DNA from 4 places in the Planococcus sp. VCh962 genome. Region 3 is predicted to be linked to each of the others. Evidence: riboswitches for the same ligand, from Rfam matches in the RefSeq annotation. Region 3 holds a riboswitch; each other region holds the start of a gene.

Region 1 (4,217 bases), on a different contig from region 3:
CAGAGGTTAATAACTGGGCTTTTCCCATAAAACCGATATTGCTCCAAATCCGTGAAAACGTCACTTGGATATTGCGGTCCGCCAGTACCAGTTCAGCACCGGTTTCCTTGGCAGATTCAATCCCCTGAATCATTTCCTGCCCCGGCTTGATGCCGAACTGATCAGCGATGCGGTTCTGGAAAGATGAAATCGCCAGGTTCATCAGCAGGAGACTTGATTTCTTTTCTTTGATGACTTTGAAAATATCGGTTTCCTTCCACTTGCTGTTATCGGTAACCGACTGGTACCGCTGCGCATCAAGTTCAATGCACACTGAGTCCGGCCGTTCCGCTTCAATGACTTGTTTGACCTGTTCTGCACTTTGGCGGGAAACGTGCGCCGTGCCGATCAAAATCAATTCGCGTCCGTCGAGTTGTATGCGTGTAATATTATCTTCATGCATAAATTTTCTTCCTTCATTGAACTTAATTTCTTTCCGTATTTACACGAAAAGACTGTCTATTTCAATAATGAATCACAATGCCGAAAATATCAATGCAACACTCTTCGTTTCACGGTTTTTTTTCAGCGAAAAAGTGTCAAAGATTTTTTGCATTGAACGTATCGCCGCCTTGGATAGTTCCCGTATCGAAGCCTTTATAGAACCAGCGCTTGCGCTGTTCAGATGTGCCGTGCGTAAAACTTTCCGGCACTGCATAACCGCGTGCCCGTTTCTGGATGGTGTCATCCCCGACCGCACTTGCCGCCGTCAAGGCTTCTTCCAGATCCCCTTCTTCCAAAAGGTCCATGCCTTGAGCATGATGCGCCCAGACGCCTGCATAGTAATCAGCCTGTAATTCCAGCCTTACCTGCAGCTTATTATAGTCTTCTTCGCTTAATTGGCTGCGGAGCGGCTGCACCTGCTCCATGACGCCAAGCAAGTTCTGCACATGGTGCCCGACTTCATGCGCAATGACATATGCCATTGCAAAGTCGCCCGGTGCCTGGAATTGCTGCTGCAGTTCATTGTAAAAACTTAAGTCAATGTACAGTTTCTGGTCGCCTGGACAATAAAACGGCCCGACTGCCGCTCCCGCTGTACCGCAGGCAGACTCGACGCTGCCATTAAAAAGCACGAGCGTCGGCTCAACATATTCCAAGCCCTGCTCGGCAAAAACTTCCGACCATACGGCTTCGGTATCCGCCAGCACAACCGAGACAAAATCAGCGAGTTCCTGCTCCTGCTCGGTTTCGACATAAGGTTCGCTTGACTGCGTGCCTGCGCCGGTACCGAGTTCGTTCAAAAGGACTCCCGGATCCCCGCCAAGAAATGCCACCAGCAGGACGATGAGCAATCCCCCGATTCCGCCTCCCGCTACCATCTTGCCGCCTGACGAACCGCGCCGGTCCTCGACGTTTCTGCTGCCCTGCCTGCCTTTCCATTTCATAAAAATCGCTCCTCACGAATTGCACTTTTTAAGCCTATACCCCAATCCACTGGATCTCTAATCCAACTTATTGGAGGCGGTAGATTAAAAAGCGTTCCCGAAAATTGCGGCCTGCTCCCGGCAACGGGATCTCTTCAAACAGTTCAAAAAGAGTCTGGTGCTCCAAATAATCAATATAATCTTCCGATGGGAAAAATAGGATCACATCTACCGGACGCTGTACCTGCTCTACAGATTTCAAAATATTGTTGACGGCTGCCATAAAGATCTGAACCGAAAAAGGATTAAAAAAATAGAACCGGTTGTCTTTCGCATCCACTTTATAATCTTGCGCAAGGCAGCAGCAAAACTCAATTTTTCCTTTCGCTTTTTTCCGCTTTTTCCCGTAAGCCGTCCGGTTATCGAGTGCTTCCCTATAAAAGGTTTCGTCCATCTCGACTCCCACGGTTTCCACTCCGAATAAAGAGTGTACGTAAAAGTTCAGCCGCCCTTTGCCGCAGCCGTAGTCGACCAGCCGGTCTTCCTTGGACAGCCTGTAATGGCTAAAAAGGATTTCCAGCAAGGCATAAGGCGTCGGCTCATAACGGTTATGGTGAAGAGATTCATGGAAGCCTTGCTGGTTTTCGGAAGTCCGGATATTCAACATTTCATCGTATTGGCGTTCATTCATTGTCATCTGCTCCTTACGGTAAAATAATAATTACGGCTCTTGCAATCGGCCAAAGAGTTTGGTAAGGTGAAGCTAATTCAATATTTTCTTGCTTCAGATTTTATGGAGTGAGGATAGAGGTGCAAAAACCATCAGTATATAAATCGAGGAGTATGAGCTCCGATGACGTTTATGGAAAGGGGGATTTGCCGAAGCGGTTAGACACTCATAGTCGACTCCGCTGGGTCTGCATCTAATAAATGCAGGACTGTCATATAGGTGACTATATGGAGGGCTATCTGACGCAAAGAAACGGTGGATAAACATTGTTTCTACGGCAGCAACGAGACCCTCGTTGCTGCTTTTTTGTTTCTCTTTAATATGCGACTGGTCCATCACCTCTGATTTTTGACAAAAAACCAAGAAAAGGGTGGTATTATGAATTTCGGCCAAATTATCACAGCAATGGTTACTCCGTTTGATGCAAATGGAGAAATCGACTTTCCCGCAACTAAAAACTTAGTGGAGCATTTGATCGCAAACGGTTCAGACGGAGTAGTGGTTGCCGGCACGACCGGAGAATCACCGACTTTATCATCAGAAGAAAAAGTGAAACTTTTTAAATTTGTCGTGGAAACCGCGAAGGGCCGCATTCCTGTCATCGCTGGAACGGGATCGAACAATACACGCGCATCCATCGCCTTGACTAAGCAGGCAGAAGATATCGGAGTAGATGGCATTATGCTCGTTACGCCGTATTACAACAAACCTTCACAAGAAGGCATGTTCCAGCATTTTGAAGCGATTGCATCCTCTACCGGCCTGCCAATCATGCTTTACAATATTCCAGGGCGCAGCGTCGTCAATTTGACCGTCGATACAGTCGTCCGCCTATCGGCAATTGACAATATCGTGTCCATCAAAGAAGCGAGCGGCAATCTGGATGCTGCCGCTGAAATTATTGAACGCACACCCGATTCCTTCACGCTTTATAGTGGAGATGACAGCTTAACTTTGCCGATTCTCGCAATCGGCGGAAATGGCATTGTTTCTGTCGCAGCCCACATCATCGGCAATGAGATGCGGGATATGATTTCGAACTTCCGCAACGGCAACAATGCAGCGGCAGCAGCGGCACACCGCAAATTGCTGCCAGTCATGAATGCATTGTTCGCTGCCCCGAATCCGGTGCCGGTGAAAACAGCTTTGAACCTCTCAGGCGTCCAAGTTGGCGGTGTCCGTCTGCCGATGATTCCTTTGAACGAACAAGAAACTCTAACCTTGCGTAAGGTTCTATCTGGCCGCACTGTAAATTCTTGACCCATTAAGACAAAACCGCTGAAGCTATGGCCTCAGCGGTTTTTTATATGCTTTGATTATACTTCTGTCAATCTCTTGAAGGCCTGCTTCAAACTTCCGCCAAGTGCCAGCTGGCTGACATCGATGCCCAGCTGAATCATGGTCTGTGCAATTTCCGGCCGGATGCCGGTCAACACCGCCTGTACGCCGACAAGCTTCAGTGATTCGGTCAACTTAATGATTTGTTCCGCCACCATCGAGTCGACTTTTATTACGCCTGATAAATCGATAATGAGAGTAGAAACCTTCAAACGGCCAGCCGCAAGCAGCGATTGCTCCAGAATATGCTGGGCCCGGTCCACTTCAATGGCACCTACAATCGGCAGGATTGCAATTTGGTCATTCACCGGCACAACCGGCGATGACAACTCGAGAAATTCTTTTCGTGCATCGGCTAAATTCTTTTGATAAGAATTGATATAAGCTGAACTGTACGAATGTGCTGCATGGTCCAGCAAAGAATGGAAAAATTCCATTGTTCCAAAAAGGGTCTCTAGCGGCATTTTCTCGTGCACGGCTTCGGTCTTGATCACTTTTCCGATATGTCTTCGGTAAAGCGATGTTTCCGCCAATGCATCTGCAAGTGACATGCCTTCCTTTAGAAAATAGTTCCCGGTCGCATCTCCCCACTGTGAAATTTCATTGAAAACTGTTTCAGGATCCAGGAAATTTTGAATGGATTTCCCCAAAAGTCCAATAAAACCCATTCGAAAGTGAAGAACCGATTCCAGGATATCTTTATATTGTTCCAGCTCTTCCTGGCTGGCATCTTTTATAGCTTC
Region 2 (4,217 bases), on a different contig from region 3:
ACGTAGAATTATTGAACGATGCTGAGTACGATGCCGTCACCATAGGCAATAATGAAGGTATAACCCTGTCAAAAGAAGAATTGGAAGAATTGTATGTGCAGGCGGATTTCGATGTGATTGTGGCCAATCTATACGAACCGGATGGCCAACGACCGGACTGGGCAAAACCTTACCGGCTGCTGAAAACCAAGGCTGGATTGACAATTGGGCTGGTCGGTGCAACGGCTGAGTTTACACCTTTCTACAAACGGCTCGGATGGGTAATCACCGATGCCAAAGATGCCATTATAGAGGCCGTTGAAGCCATTAAAGATGAAGCGGACCTTATCGTCTGCCTTTCTCATCTAGGTGTGAAAGAAGACGAGTATTTGGCGGAATTATGCCCGGAAATCGATGTGATTCTGGGAGCCCATACCCACCATATTTTCCACGAAGGAAAACTGATTGGCGACACATTGCTCGGTGCTGCCGGCAAATTCGGCATGTATATCGGCCATGTAACAATTGAACCGGCCATACAAGAGAAAAAAGCTGAGTTAATTGAAACGGCCTCACTTCGCGGATCGGACGAAGACTTTAATGATGCGTTGATTGAGCAAGGGAAAGAGCAATTGAATGAGTTGGTCTTTTTTAATGAAGATGAACTGAAAGCGGAATGGTTCAAAGATTCCCAGCTGGCTAAATTGTTCGGAGAAGCATTGCTCGAATTCTCAGGAGCTGATTGTGCCTTATTCAATGCCGGATTATTTATGGAAGATATGCCTGTAGGGGAAACGACCCGATATGATTTTCATAAAATGCTTCCTCATCCAATTAATCCTTGTCTCATCAGTCTGACAGGCGCTGAACTGAAAGAAATCTACCAGCAGTCGCTAAATGCGGAATGGCCCAATATCGAATTGAAAGGCATGGGATTTCGCGGTGCGGTCTTCGGCAATATCATCCGCATCAATTTGGAAATGAAAAACCACCAATTGCTTGTTGGCGGAAAGATTGCAGGGCATGAAGAAGTTTTCCAGCTGGTTACTTTGGATATGTTCACTTTCGGCTACTTTTTCCCTTCCTTGAAACGAGCTCCGAAAAAGTACTTTATGCCTGAATTTCTGCGGGATGTCTTTAGCCAATATTTTCGCAGCAAAGCCTTGAAATGAAAGAAAATTCAAAGTTAACATACATTTGATTTTGTAATAAGATTGGGCTATGCTTACTAAGAATTAAAAATTGATGGGTAGAGGCTGCAAAACTTATAAGTCCGATGTGCGAGTGTGACAACGTTGAACACATCCAAAAGGAAGTTTTGCCGAAGTTCTTTTTTTGCTGTCACTGAAAAAAGAGCTGGGGGTATTCTGAATAAGAATGCCACTGTCGTTTGTGTTGAATCATAGACGAAGAGCTACAGGGTTGTTTGATGTTTTGAAGCACAGACGAATTGTAGAAAGCTGACTGTATCCATTTGGACGCGGTCAGCTTTTTTTCTTTCTTTCTCTTCCATCCTAATAAAAACAGGAGGGATCTTTTCCATGGAAAATACAATTTTTTCGATTTTACCGCCAATCATTGCGATTGTCATGGTGTTGCTGACCCGCCGTGTACTGCTGTCACTTGGGGCAGGAATCGTTGCAGGAGCGCTCATCTTGACTTCGTTCGCCCCACTGGAAGCTCTGCGGGAATTGTTTAACTCATTTGCCATCACTTTTTGGGACGAAGGCTTTAATGCCTATAATGTTTTCATTATTTTGTTCCTATTCTTATTGGGCATTATTACTGCATTTGTCAGCTTATCAGGAGGGAGCCTTGCTTTCGCTGAATGGGCATCCAAGCGTATCAAATCGAGAAGAGGCGCAAAAGTCCTTACGGTGATTCTCGGAATGGTCATTTTTATCGATGATTATTTTAACGCTTTGGCTGTTGGACAAGTGGCTAAACCGATTACCGATCGCTACAAAATTTCACGCGCGAAACTTGCATATTTCATCGATTCGACTGCTGCTCCAGTTTGTGTAATTTCACCGGTATCCAGCTGGGGAGCAGCGATTATCGGTATCATAGCAACTATTTTGGCTGAACAGACCTATGTCCAGTCCTCAGCTTTGGAAGCCTTTGTCTGGATGGCGCCGATGAACTTCTACGCCATTGCCACTTTGGCTATCGTCTTTTTTGTGGCGATACGGGATGTGGACTTTGGAGCCATGAAAAAACATGAGACCCTGGCAATCGTTGACGGTCAATTGTTTAATCCAAACAAAGTGATACCTGGTGAAATGAAAGAAGAATTTCCGTCACATTCACATGGACGTGTCCGTGATCTGCTTTTGCCGATTCTATTATTAGTTGCTGGAACAATCGGTGCGATGGTTTGGACAGGATACCAAAATGCCGGCCAGGTCGCTGATATTTGGCTGATTTTTGAAAACACAGATGTACCAGCCTCACTGATGATAGGTGGGCTACTAGGAGCCCTTACTTCAATTATTCTTTATGTACTTCAAATGAAACGTAATGAAACAGCGAGTGCGACTTGGATTGGAAAAGGGATTGTTGCCGGAGTTAAATCCATGGCAGGAGCCGTCTTCATCCTGATTTTTGCATGGTCATTAAGTTATCTGATTGGAGCGCTCGAAACAGGGATTTTCCTTTCTGAAATTGTTACTGAGAACAATGTTCCAATAGAAATTCTGCCGGTTCTATTGTTTGTGCTGGCAGGGATTATGGCGTTCTCAACAGGCACTTCATGGGGTTCATTTGGCATTCTTTTACCGATTGCTGGGAATATCATGGCCCAAGCTGCACCTGAACTCTTATTGCCGGCATTGTCTGCGGTTCTGGCCGGTGCGGTATTTGGTGACCATTGTTCACCGATTTCAGATACAACCATCCTCTCTTCAACAGGGGCAGGGAGCAATCATATGGATCATGTACTGACACAGCTTCCTTATGCTTTGACAGCGGCTTTCATTGCTTCTATCGGGTATATCATCATAGGCTTTACTGGATCGCTGATTTTCTCCTTAGGTACAGTAATCGTTATTCTCTTGATATTATTCACTGTATGGTCTCGAAGAACCACCATACTAGAAAAACGCGCTAAAATGCTATGATAAAAAAAGCAGAGAACTAGTTCTCTGCTTTTTTATTATTGTAGAAATAGTTTTTTATAAAAACTTTAAGAAATTATCTTTACTTTGAACTGCCCCCTCGTTATACTATTTTTAGATTAGTAAATAATCTGAAAATATACAAACTTCCTATTTTTCTGGAAAGAGAATGGAAGAAAACAAGGAGGAAGGAAAATGGAACGTTCGCAATGGGGTACGCGCGCCGGTTTTATTATGGCGGCTGTGGGATCGGCTGTAGGTCTGGGAAATATTTGGCGTTTTCCGTATGTGGCCTATGAAAATGGTGGAGGAGCATTCTTTATACCGTACTTATTCGCTCTGCTGACGGCAGGGATACCTATTTTAATCATGGAATTCACCATCGGCCACAAATACCGTGGATCGGCTCCACTATCATTCTTTAGAATGAGCGGAAAAAAACTGGAATGGATGGGATGGTGGGCAATCTTTGTCTCATTTGTCATTTCCACCTATTACGCGGTTATTATCGCCTGGGCTATGCGTTACACAATTTTCTCATTCAACCAGGCATGGGGAGAAGATACAGAAGGTTTCTTATTTAATAACTTTCTTCAATTAACTGTTACACCTGGCCAGACCGGCGGAATTGTATGGGGAGTACTTATTCCACTGGCAATTGTCTGGGTGATAACACTTGGCATTCTATTTGCTGGAGTTAAAAAAGGAATTGAGCTTGCGAACCGGATTTTCATTCCGACCTTAGTGGTCATTTTCCTTATTGTAGTAATACGGGCTGTCACTCTTGACGGAGCATCTCTTGGACTTGATGCATTCTTTAAGCCTAATTTCGATGCCATATTGGATCCGACCGTCTGGGTAGCGGCTTATGGGCATATTTTCTTTAGTCTTTCAATTGCTTTCGCGATTATGATCACTTATGCAAGTTATTTGCCGAAGAAATCAGATATCACGAATAATGCATTCATTACCGGATTTGCGAACTCAGCTTTTGAATTACTAGCTGGTATCGGTGTGTTTGCTGCATTAGGTTTTATGGCAAACCAGCAGGGAGTTGCAGTTGCGGATGTTGCTGCAGCGGGTGTAGGGCTGGCATTTGTTGTGTTCCCGCAAATCATCAAT
Region 3 (4,217 bases):
GAAGCTGGATTTCTGGCACAGCAAAAACAAATAATCGACGGTTTTTTAACTGAAGCTTATGAAGAAGTTCAATTAAAAAGAAATGTAATCCGTATAACGCTGAAAACTGATCTCCGTGAAAAAGCATAACCGCTGAAAACCCACTTCATTTTTATGAAGTGGGTTTTCCTATTCTTATTGTTCAATAATAATTTCATTTTCCCATTATAAACATCTGATTAATTGTCATTTATCTGACATACATCGTGGATAGAATATTTTTATGGTCGGCATCCGATGGTTATTGTGGCTTTTTATACACATGGTGCGTGATGGATTTTTAATTGTACTTGAAAATTTTGTGGATTAGCACACTCGAATACGTTTGCATTTTTATTCCGATAAGCCGAACGCATCGTGCAAAGCGTTCGCTGATTTTTCCATAGCCGCTTCCGGCACTACAACCGAAATTTTTATTTCTGAAGTGCTGACCATTTTCACTGGGATCTCGTGCAAGCGGAGAATATCGAACATTTGTGCAGCAACTCCGGGATTTGAAACCATGCCGGATCCGACAATCGAAACTTTAGATAAGCCCACTTCGTAGTTGGCGCTGGAGAAACGGATATCTTGCTGAAATTCATTTAGCACCCGTTTCGTTTCCTCCAAGCTGTCTTGTTTAATGGAAAACGACACAGACGGCGGAAATTCATCCGTGATGCTTTGTACAATGATATCAACATCGATATGGTTTTCTGCCAGTTTTGTAAAAATGCTTGCCAATGAACCATTGAATGGTTTTTCATAGGAAACGGTCACCCGTGCAATTCTCGGTTCAAATGCTACGCCTCTGACAATAAGATTTTTCTCCACAGTGATCACCTCTTGTATGATTGTGCCCGGTTCATCCGAATAGCTTGCTCTGACCGACAACGGGACTTTATTGTTTTTCGCAAATTCGACCGCACGGGGATGCAGGACACCTGCACCAAGGTTGGCAAGTTCGAGCATCTCATCATATGAAATTTGCTCGAGTTTGCGTGCACCCGTCACAGATCGTGGATCTGATGTATAAACACCATCAACGTCGGTATAAATCTCGCATTTATCGGCCCCTAGTGCTGCTGCCAATGCGACTGCAGTCGTGTCGGAGCCGCCACGGCCCAATGTCGTGATGTTGCCAATCCGGTCAACTCCCTGAAATCCGGCAACCACACAGAAGTAGCCGTTATTCAGCACACCTTCCAAGCGCTCTGTATGGATGGTTTCGATGCGGGCATTGCGCGGAACGGATTCTGTTTCAATGCCTGCTTGCCATCCAGTGAACGACAATGCTTCATGCCCCAGTGATTTGAATGCCATAGCAAGCAAAGAAATCGTTACTTGCTCACCTGTTGCCAACAGCATATCCATTTCTCTTTTCGGCGGTTCAGCAGAAATTTCCCCTGCCAGTTGGAGCAGCGCATCTGTCGTTTTGCCCATGGCTGAGACAACAATAACTACACGATAACCTTTTTCTTTTTCAAGGATGGCCCGTTTGGCCACTGCAATAATTTTTTCCGGTGTTGCAACAGATGTTCCGCCAAATTTCATTACGATCGTCTTCATTTCATCCACTCCCACATTTTTAAGATGTGGCTCTCAACATGCCGGGCACCGGGTGCCTGGCAATAAAAAAAGGCAGCTCGCCGAAATTACGGCAAGCTACCTCTTTTATCATGTACGAATACGAAAAACGTCCATGTGAGATAGCCCTCCAGAGATTAACTCTGACAGCCCGGCACTTCTTAAATGCCGGACCAGCATACGGGTTTGCAAAAATCCCGCACACTTCGGCGACCGCCCCTTTCTCTACCCTTCACAGATTCTGCAAATCTCTGAGTAGATACTATTGACGTTCGCGCCTCTATCATCACTTTTCCAAGTGATTTAATTATGTTTTTACGATAGCATGTTATTGCTCGCTTGGCAATGCCTGCTGAGCAAAATGCTGCTGAATGGATTTGGCCAGGTTCTCAGGCATGCCCGCCTGGCGCAGTTCTTCGATTGTCGCTTCTTTTATCTTTTTGACAGAACCAAAATGCTTTAACAATTGTTGCTTACGCTTTGGTCCTACGCCTTCTAAGTCATCGAGTGCTGATTGAATGGAATTCTTCCCGCGCAATTGCCGGTGGAACGTAATAACAAAGCGGTGTACTTCGTCCTGGATGCGCTGCAGCAGGTAAAACGCTTCGCTCGTCCGTTTTAACGGCACTACTTCAACGGGATCGCCATAAAGAAGCTGCGATGTTTGGTGCTTGGCATCTTTTGCAAGGCCGGCAATCGGTATCGATAAACCAAGTTCGTCTTCCAAGATTTCTCGAGCCGACTCCATCTGCCCTTTCCCTCCGTCAATGACGATCAAGTCCGGAAGCGGAAGGCCATCTTTTAGTACACGCGAGTAGCGGCGCCGAATCACTTCACGCATCGCAGCGTAATCATCCGGTTTCGAGGCATTGCGGGTTTTATATTTGCGGTAATCTTTTTTCGACGGTTTGCCATCGATAAACGTGATCATTGCTGAAACGGCATCTGCCCCTTGGATATGGGAGTTATCAAATGCTTCAATCCGGAGCGGTGTCTCAATATTCATAGCCTCTCCCAATTCAATGCAGGCGCCTACTGTCCGTTCTTCCTGGCGCTCAAGCAGTTGGAATTTCTCTTTTATGGCAATTTCCGCGTTTTTTTTCGCCAATTCCACCAAATCCTTTTTCTTGCCGCGCTGAGGCACCAGCACACGGAGATCGAGCCATTCCCGGATCAAATCCGCGTCTGCCCCTTCCGGCACAAGAATTTCATTGGGTTTCATATGATGCGACTGCTCGTAAAATTGGCCGAGATAGGTCATAAATTCTTCTTGCGGATCGCGATATAACGGAAACAGCGAGACATCGCGCTCTATCAGCTTGCCTTGGCGCACGAAAAACACCTGTACGCACATCCAGCCTTTGTCGATGGCATAGGCAAAAACATCGCGGTTGGTAAAATCGTTCATCGCCATTTTCTGTTTTTCCATAACCGTTTCGATATGGACAATCTGGTCCCGATATTCTTTAGCTCGCTCAAATTCCAGGTTCTCAGCAGCTTCCGACATTTTTTCAACCAATTGCTCTTTGACTTCGCGGAATCCGCCGTTCAAAAATTTTGTGATGCCGTCAATCATATCTTGGTAGGTTTCCTGTTCCACCGGTTTGATGCACGGCGCCAAACACTGCCCCATATGGTAATAAAGACAGGCACGGTCCGGCATTGTATGGCATTTTCGCAATGGATACAAGCGGTCGAGCAGTTTTTTTGTTTCACTGGCGGCATAGGCATTCGGATAAGGGCCGAAATACTTGCCTTTGTCCCGCTTCACTTGCCGTGTGATGATGAGCTTCGGATGGCGCTCACCTGTGATTTTCAAATAAGGATAGGTTTTGTCGTCCTTCAGCATGATATTGTATTTCGGATCATGCTTTTTGATCAAGTTCAGTTCCAGAATCAATGCTTCTTTTTCCGAACTGGTCACAATATATTCAAAATCCTCGATTTCTCCTACCAGCCGCTGTGTTTTGGCGTCATGGCTTCCCGTGAAATACGATCGCACGCGGTTTTTCAGCACTTTCGCCTTGCCGACATAGATAATCGTATTTTGGCGGTCTTTCATCAAATAACAGCCAGGCTGGTCTGGAAGTATCGCTAATTTATGTTGGATTAATTCGTTTGCCATAGTCTCACCCTATTAAAAAACCGGGCACCATTGCTGGACCCGGTTTAGAATTATGCGTGTTGGTTAACCAATTCTGCTAAAGCTTCTTTTGGTCTGAAACCAACCACTTTGTCAACTGTTTCTCCGTCTTTCATCAACAAAAGAGTCGGAATTGACATGATGCCATATTTGCCGGCTGTTTCTTGGTTTTCGTCAACATCCACTTTAACGATTTTCACTTTATCGTTCATTTCTGCATCCAACTCTTCTAAAACTGGAGCAATCATTTTACAAGGTCCGCACCAAGTAGCCCAAAAATCTACCAATACTAAACCTTCTGAGATTTCTTGTGAAAAGTTCTGATCTGTACCGTGTACAATTGCCATGAATAATTCCTCCTTAGTAGTATAACCAAACTCTGAATTGATTATAGCATGCACTATTTTCACTAGCTATTTATTTGCCTAAGCTTACTTTACCCTAAATATAGGAAATCAAACGAAAAGCG
Region 4 (4,217 bases), on a different contig from region 3:
AAACTGTTCCATCAAGCGGGTAGAACCCTAAGGGATAGATTGACCTATGTTTTCCGGAAGTATATGATAAAAATAACCTTCCAGATAGCATCTTAGAATAAAGAAAAACTGGATTCAAGCAGCGGGCTTCCCACAGAGTGTTGGTTCATATACTCAGAGCTTGGCTTGCTGTTAAAGTGGGATAAAGTTAAAACATGTTATTGAAGGTTTCTTATTTTTTTACTGTGTTCTGTGTGAATAGTTTGCTTACAGCTAAACCAATCAAGGACAGGGGGCCAGAAAAATGAGTACAAAAGAATACGTGAAGAACTTTATCAAGGACCGGAACATCGCCTCCATTACGCCAACTTCAAAAATGGGTGTACGGGAAGTGTGTGAAAAGATGGATTTGAGCAAAAAAGTGGTGATTGTCGAATACGGGCCTGCTACAGGTGTATTTACAAATTACCTGCTCGAGCGCATAACCCCGGATTCCATGATCATTGCGATTGAACTCAATGATAATTTTGTTGAATACTTAAAAGAAAACACCCGGGACCCGCGCTTGAAAGTTCATCACGACAGTGCGGAAAATGTACATGAGATCGTCAACCAGCACGGGATTGAAAAAGTGGATTATGTGATTTCGGGCATCCCGTTCTCGTTGATGGACGAAGAAACCAGGGAAAACATCGTGAAAAGAACAAGCCATGTATTAAGGCAGGGAGGGAAGTTTCTGCCTTACCAAACCTTTTTCCAAAAAGATGAACATTTGATGGTTTACCTGCAGGACTATTTTTCCAATGCCCAAGGTAAATTCTTCCTGCGCAACCTTCCTCCTATGCGGGTATATGAAGCAACTAAATAATCCAATCATATTAAAAGGCAAGCCTGCTCCATCAGGCTTGCTTTTTTCTTTTCCTCAAAAAGAGCGGAAGCTAATTTGATCAAGCCATGAAAGCTTATATATGGATTCAATGGGTGTATACTTGTAAATAAAACTTGAGGAATTTGAGACATACTATAGAGCCGCTTCAAGGCTTTTTGGGGGAGAAAGAATGTTTAGTAATATTAGGGTAGAAGAGCTGATTCCGGTCATCGAAAACGAAGAAATGGTGCTCATTGATGTCCGGTCGCCATCTGAATATAAAAACTTCACTATACCGGGAAGCATCAATATTCCTTTTTTTGATGATGCAGAACGGGCGGAAATCGGAACGCTTTACAAACAAGTCAGTGTAGAAGCCGCAAAAGAACGCGGGCTGGAAATCATTTCAGCAAAATTGCCGGAATTTGTGCGGGCATTCAAAGAAGTTGAAGGGGATAAGGTGGTATTTTGCTGGCGCGGAGGCATGCGCAGCAAAACGACAGCGACTCTGTTGAGCTTGATGAATGTCCATGTCCATCGCCTTGAAGAAGGTATCCGTGCTTACCGGAAATGGGTAGTCGCCGAGCTGGAGCAAAAGGAAACCCCTTCTCAAGCATTTGTCTTGAATGGCTTAACCGGAGCAGGAAAAACAAGAATATTAAAAGCGCTGCAGGGCGAAGGTTATCCCGTCATTGATTTTGAAGGGATGGCCAATCATAAAGGGTCTATTTTTGGCCAGATTGGGATGGAGCCGCATAACCAGAAAGTCTTTGATTCGCTTCTTGTTCATCAGCTGAGAAAACTGTGGAACTTTTCTTATGTGTTGTTTGAAGCGGAAAGCCACCGCATCGGAAAAGTAGTGATTCCACCATTTTTAAGCGATTTGAAAAACCGGAGCACCCATTTGTTCATTGATATGCCAATGGAAGAACGAGTGAAAGAAATTTTGGAAGATTATCGTCCTTCGGAATACAAGATAGAATGCATGGAAGCATTTCAGCGGATTAAATCGCGGATTCATATGCCCATCGCCAAGCAAATTGAATCAGATTTGGAAACAGGCGATTTTGCTTCGGCCATTCAGCTGCTGCTGGAGCATTATTACGATTCACGATACAAGCATACAGGACTCCAATACCCGGATTCTCAGAAAAAGTTCTTGGTGGTCCGCAATATTGAAGAAGCCATTCAAGCCGTAAAAGAAAGTATCCCACGCCCTTTCCAAATGAGGGAAACAGCAAGTACGAGCGAGCAGATGAATAGATTCAATCGATAAAATAAGCGCACTGAACTTTTTGCATGAATCCATCCATAAAAATAGGATTGACAGATAAAATTTATCAATGTAGACTATGAAAAACATGAATTGAATATGACCTCACACTTTTTGCAGTGAGGTAGAGGCGCGACGTTTAACGGTCCTTAGAGGAGTTCGAGAAAATGATGATTCTAAGGAGAAGGAAAGGTCGCCGAAGTGTGCAATAGCTCTCACTATTGCATGCTGGGTCTGCAGTTAATAGCTGCAGGACTGTCGCAATGGATTTCCCGATTTATTGCGAAGTGCTATCTCATCCAGGGACGAAGAAGAGGATTTAGGGCAACTATGTATAGTGCGATCTGAGTCTACCTCAGGTCTTTTTGTGCAGAGTTGCCCTTTTGTATATTCAATTGCCATCAAGGTGCCAAAAAACAAAAGGGGAGAGTTTAGTTATGAAGAAAAAACTGACGTTATTTTCAACCATGTTTCTGTCAACGATGTTGCTATTGTCAGGATGCGGATCAAACGAAGGGGCAGGCAGCGGCGGGTCATCAGAAGAATCTGAGACATTCAAAGTGGGAATGGAAGCAGCTTATGCGCCGTTTAACTGGACACAGGGAGATGACTCCAACGGTGCAGTGAAAATTTCAGGAAATGCTGAATATGCAGGCGGTTATGATGTGGAGATTGCCAAAAGAATTGCTGAAGATATGGGCAAGGAATTGGAAATTGTAAAAACGGAATGGGATGGCCTGGTGCCAGCCCTGACTTCTGGCAAAATTGATGCAATCGTTGCCGGTATGTCTCCAACAGAAGAGCGCAAAGCAACTATTGACTTTACAGACCATTACTATACGTCTGAGTTGGTTATGGTAGTTAAAAAAGGCGGCGAATACGAAGGGGCAACTTCACTTTCAGATTTCAAAGGAGCTAGAATAACTGCACAGCTAAACACATTCCATTATTCGGTTATTGACCAAATCGAAGGCGTTTCGAAAGAGACTGCGATGGAGAGTTTCCCTGCTATGCGGGTAGCGCTTGAATCCGGCGTTATCGATGGCTATGTGTCGGAACGGCCGGAAGCGGTAAGTGCTTCTGCTGCAAATGAGAATTTTGCCATGGTGGAATTTGAAGATGGCTTTGAAACCTCTCCAGAGGATACAGCAATTGCAGTCGGACTTGAAAAAGGCAGTGAATTAGCTGAACAAATCAATGAAACATTGGCTGGCATTTCTGAAGAAGAGCGCCAGGAAATCATGGATGTTGCAATCCAAAATCAACCAGCTGCCCAATAATGATCAGGTGGTGCCGGCTGCATGTGCATGCAGCCGGTTTTACTTATTTTTAGGAGGAAAATTATGAGCGTTGACTGGATTATCACTATACTTACCAATAACTGGCCGATGTTCCTGCGCGGAGCAGTGATGACATTATGGATTTCAGTAGTCGGAACCTTGATCGGGGCCGCAATCGGATTGATTATCGGCATTATCCACACCTTTCCGATGCCGGAGCGGGGCATAAAGAAAATTATCTTAAAAATAATCAATGGACTCCTTTCAGCCTATATCGAATTTTTCCGGGGAACACCGATGATTGTACAGGCGATGGTCATTTTCTATGGATCTGCACTGGCTTTTGGCATTGACATGGATGTCTTTACCGCAGCTGTATTCATCGTCTCGATCAATACCGGGGCCTATATGGCGGAAATCGTCCGGGGCGGCATCATTTCCGTCGATAAAGGGCAATTCGAAGCGGCACAGGCCATCGGGATGAACCATTTCCAGACCATGATCAACGTCGTTTTGCCACAGGTAATCCGCAATATTTTGCCGGCAACCGGCAACCAGTTCGTCATTAATATCAAAGATACAGCGGTGTTGAGCGTTATCGGGGTAACAGAATTGTTCTTCCAGACAAGAACCGTATCCGGAAATAATTTCCGTTATTTCGAATCATTCTTTATCGCCTGCGTTCTTTACTTCATCATGACTTACAGCATCACGCTCCTATTGCGCAGACTTGAAAGAAAAATGGAAGGCCCGAGCAACTACAGCATGATTGGCGGACTGCCGATGCAAGTAGTGAACCCGGAAGACACTTCACATA

What was found. Region 3 has a riboswitch for lysine ahead of AC3AQ9_RS06570 (aspartate kinase). Riboswitches for the same ligand answer to the same signal wherever they lie in the genome.
Region 1: it holds a riboswitch for lysine, as region 3 does, so the genes downstream of both, dapA (4-hydroxy-tetrahydrodipicolinate synthase) here and AC3AQ9_RS06570 (aspartate kinase) in region 3, are expected to answer to the same signal.
Region 2: it holds a riboswitch for lysine, as region 3 does, so the genes downstream of both, AC3AQ9_RS16145 (Na+/H+ antiporter NhaC family protein) here and AC3AQ9_RS06570 (aspartate kinase) in region 3, are expected to answer to the same signal.
Region 4: it holds a riboswitch for lysine, as region 3 does, so the genes downstream of both, AC3AQ9_RS11725 (transporter substrate-binding domain-containing protein) here and AC3AQ9_RS06570 (aspartate kinase) in region 3, are expected to answer to the same signal.

What each region holds. Positions count from the first base shown of each region.
Region 1 covers NZ_JBYLHS010000002.1:637,441-641,657, forward strand. Annotated here, with positions in the region: gene AC3AQ9_RS10485 (TraB/GumN family protein) at 1-442, opposite strand, end outside; gene ypfJ (KPN_02809 family neutral zinc metallopeptidase) at 579-1,427, opposite strand; gene AC3AQ9_RS10495 (class I SAM-dependent methyltransferase) at 1,495-2,097, opposite strand; lysine riboswitch at 2,204-2,382, shown strand; gene dapA (4-hydroxy-tetrahydrodipicolinate synthase) at 2,515-3,396, shown strand; gene AC3AQ9_RS10505 (STAS domain-containing protein) at 3,453-4,217, opposite strand, start outside.
Region 2 covers NZ_JBYLHS010000007.1:37,738-41,954, reverse strand. Annotated here, with positions in the region: gene AC3AQ9_RS16150 (bifunctional metallophosphatase/5'-nucleotidase) at 1-1,151, shown strand, start outside; lysine riboswitch at 1,222-1,404, shown strand; gene AC3AQ9_RS16145 (Na+/H+ antiporter NhaC family protein) at 1,521-3,098, shown strand; gene AC3AQ9_RS16140 (sodium-dependent transporter) at 3,291-4,217, shown strand, end outside.
Region 3 covers NZ_JBYLHS010000001.1:1,295,039-1,299,255, forward strand. Annotated here, with positions in the region: gene AC3AQ9_RS06565 (YslB family protein) at 1-129, shown strand, start outside; gene AC3AQ9_RS06570 (aspartate kinase) at 373-1,587, opposite strand; lysine riboswitch at 1,721-1,896, opposite strand; gene uvrC (excinuclease ABC subunit UvrC) at 1,934-3,730, opposite strand; gene trxA (thioredoxin) at 3,781-4,095, opposite strand.
Region 4 covers NZ_JBYLHS010000003.1:97,706-101,922, forward strand. Annotated here, with positions in the region: gene AC3AQ9_RS11715 (class I SAM-dependent methyltransferase) at 284-847, shown strand; gene mnmH (tRNA 2-selenouridine(34) synthase MnmH) at 1,038-2,123, shown strand; lysine riboswitch at 2,238-2,421, shown strand; gene AC3AQ9_RS11725 (transporter substrate-binding domain-containing protein) at 2,558-3,400, shown strand; gene AC3AQ9_RS11730 (amino acid ABC transporter permease) at 3,464-4,217, shown strand, end outside.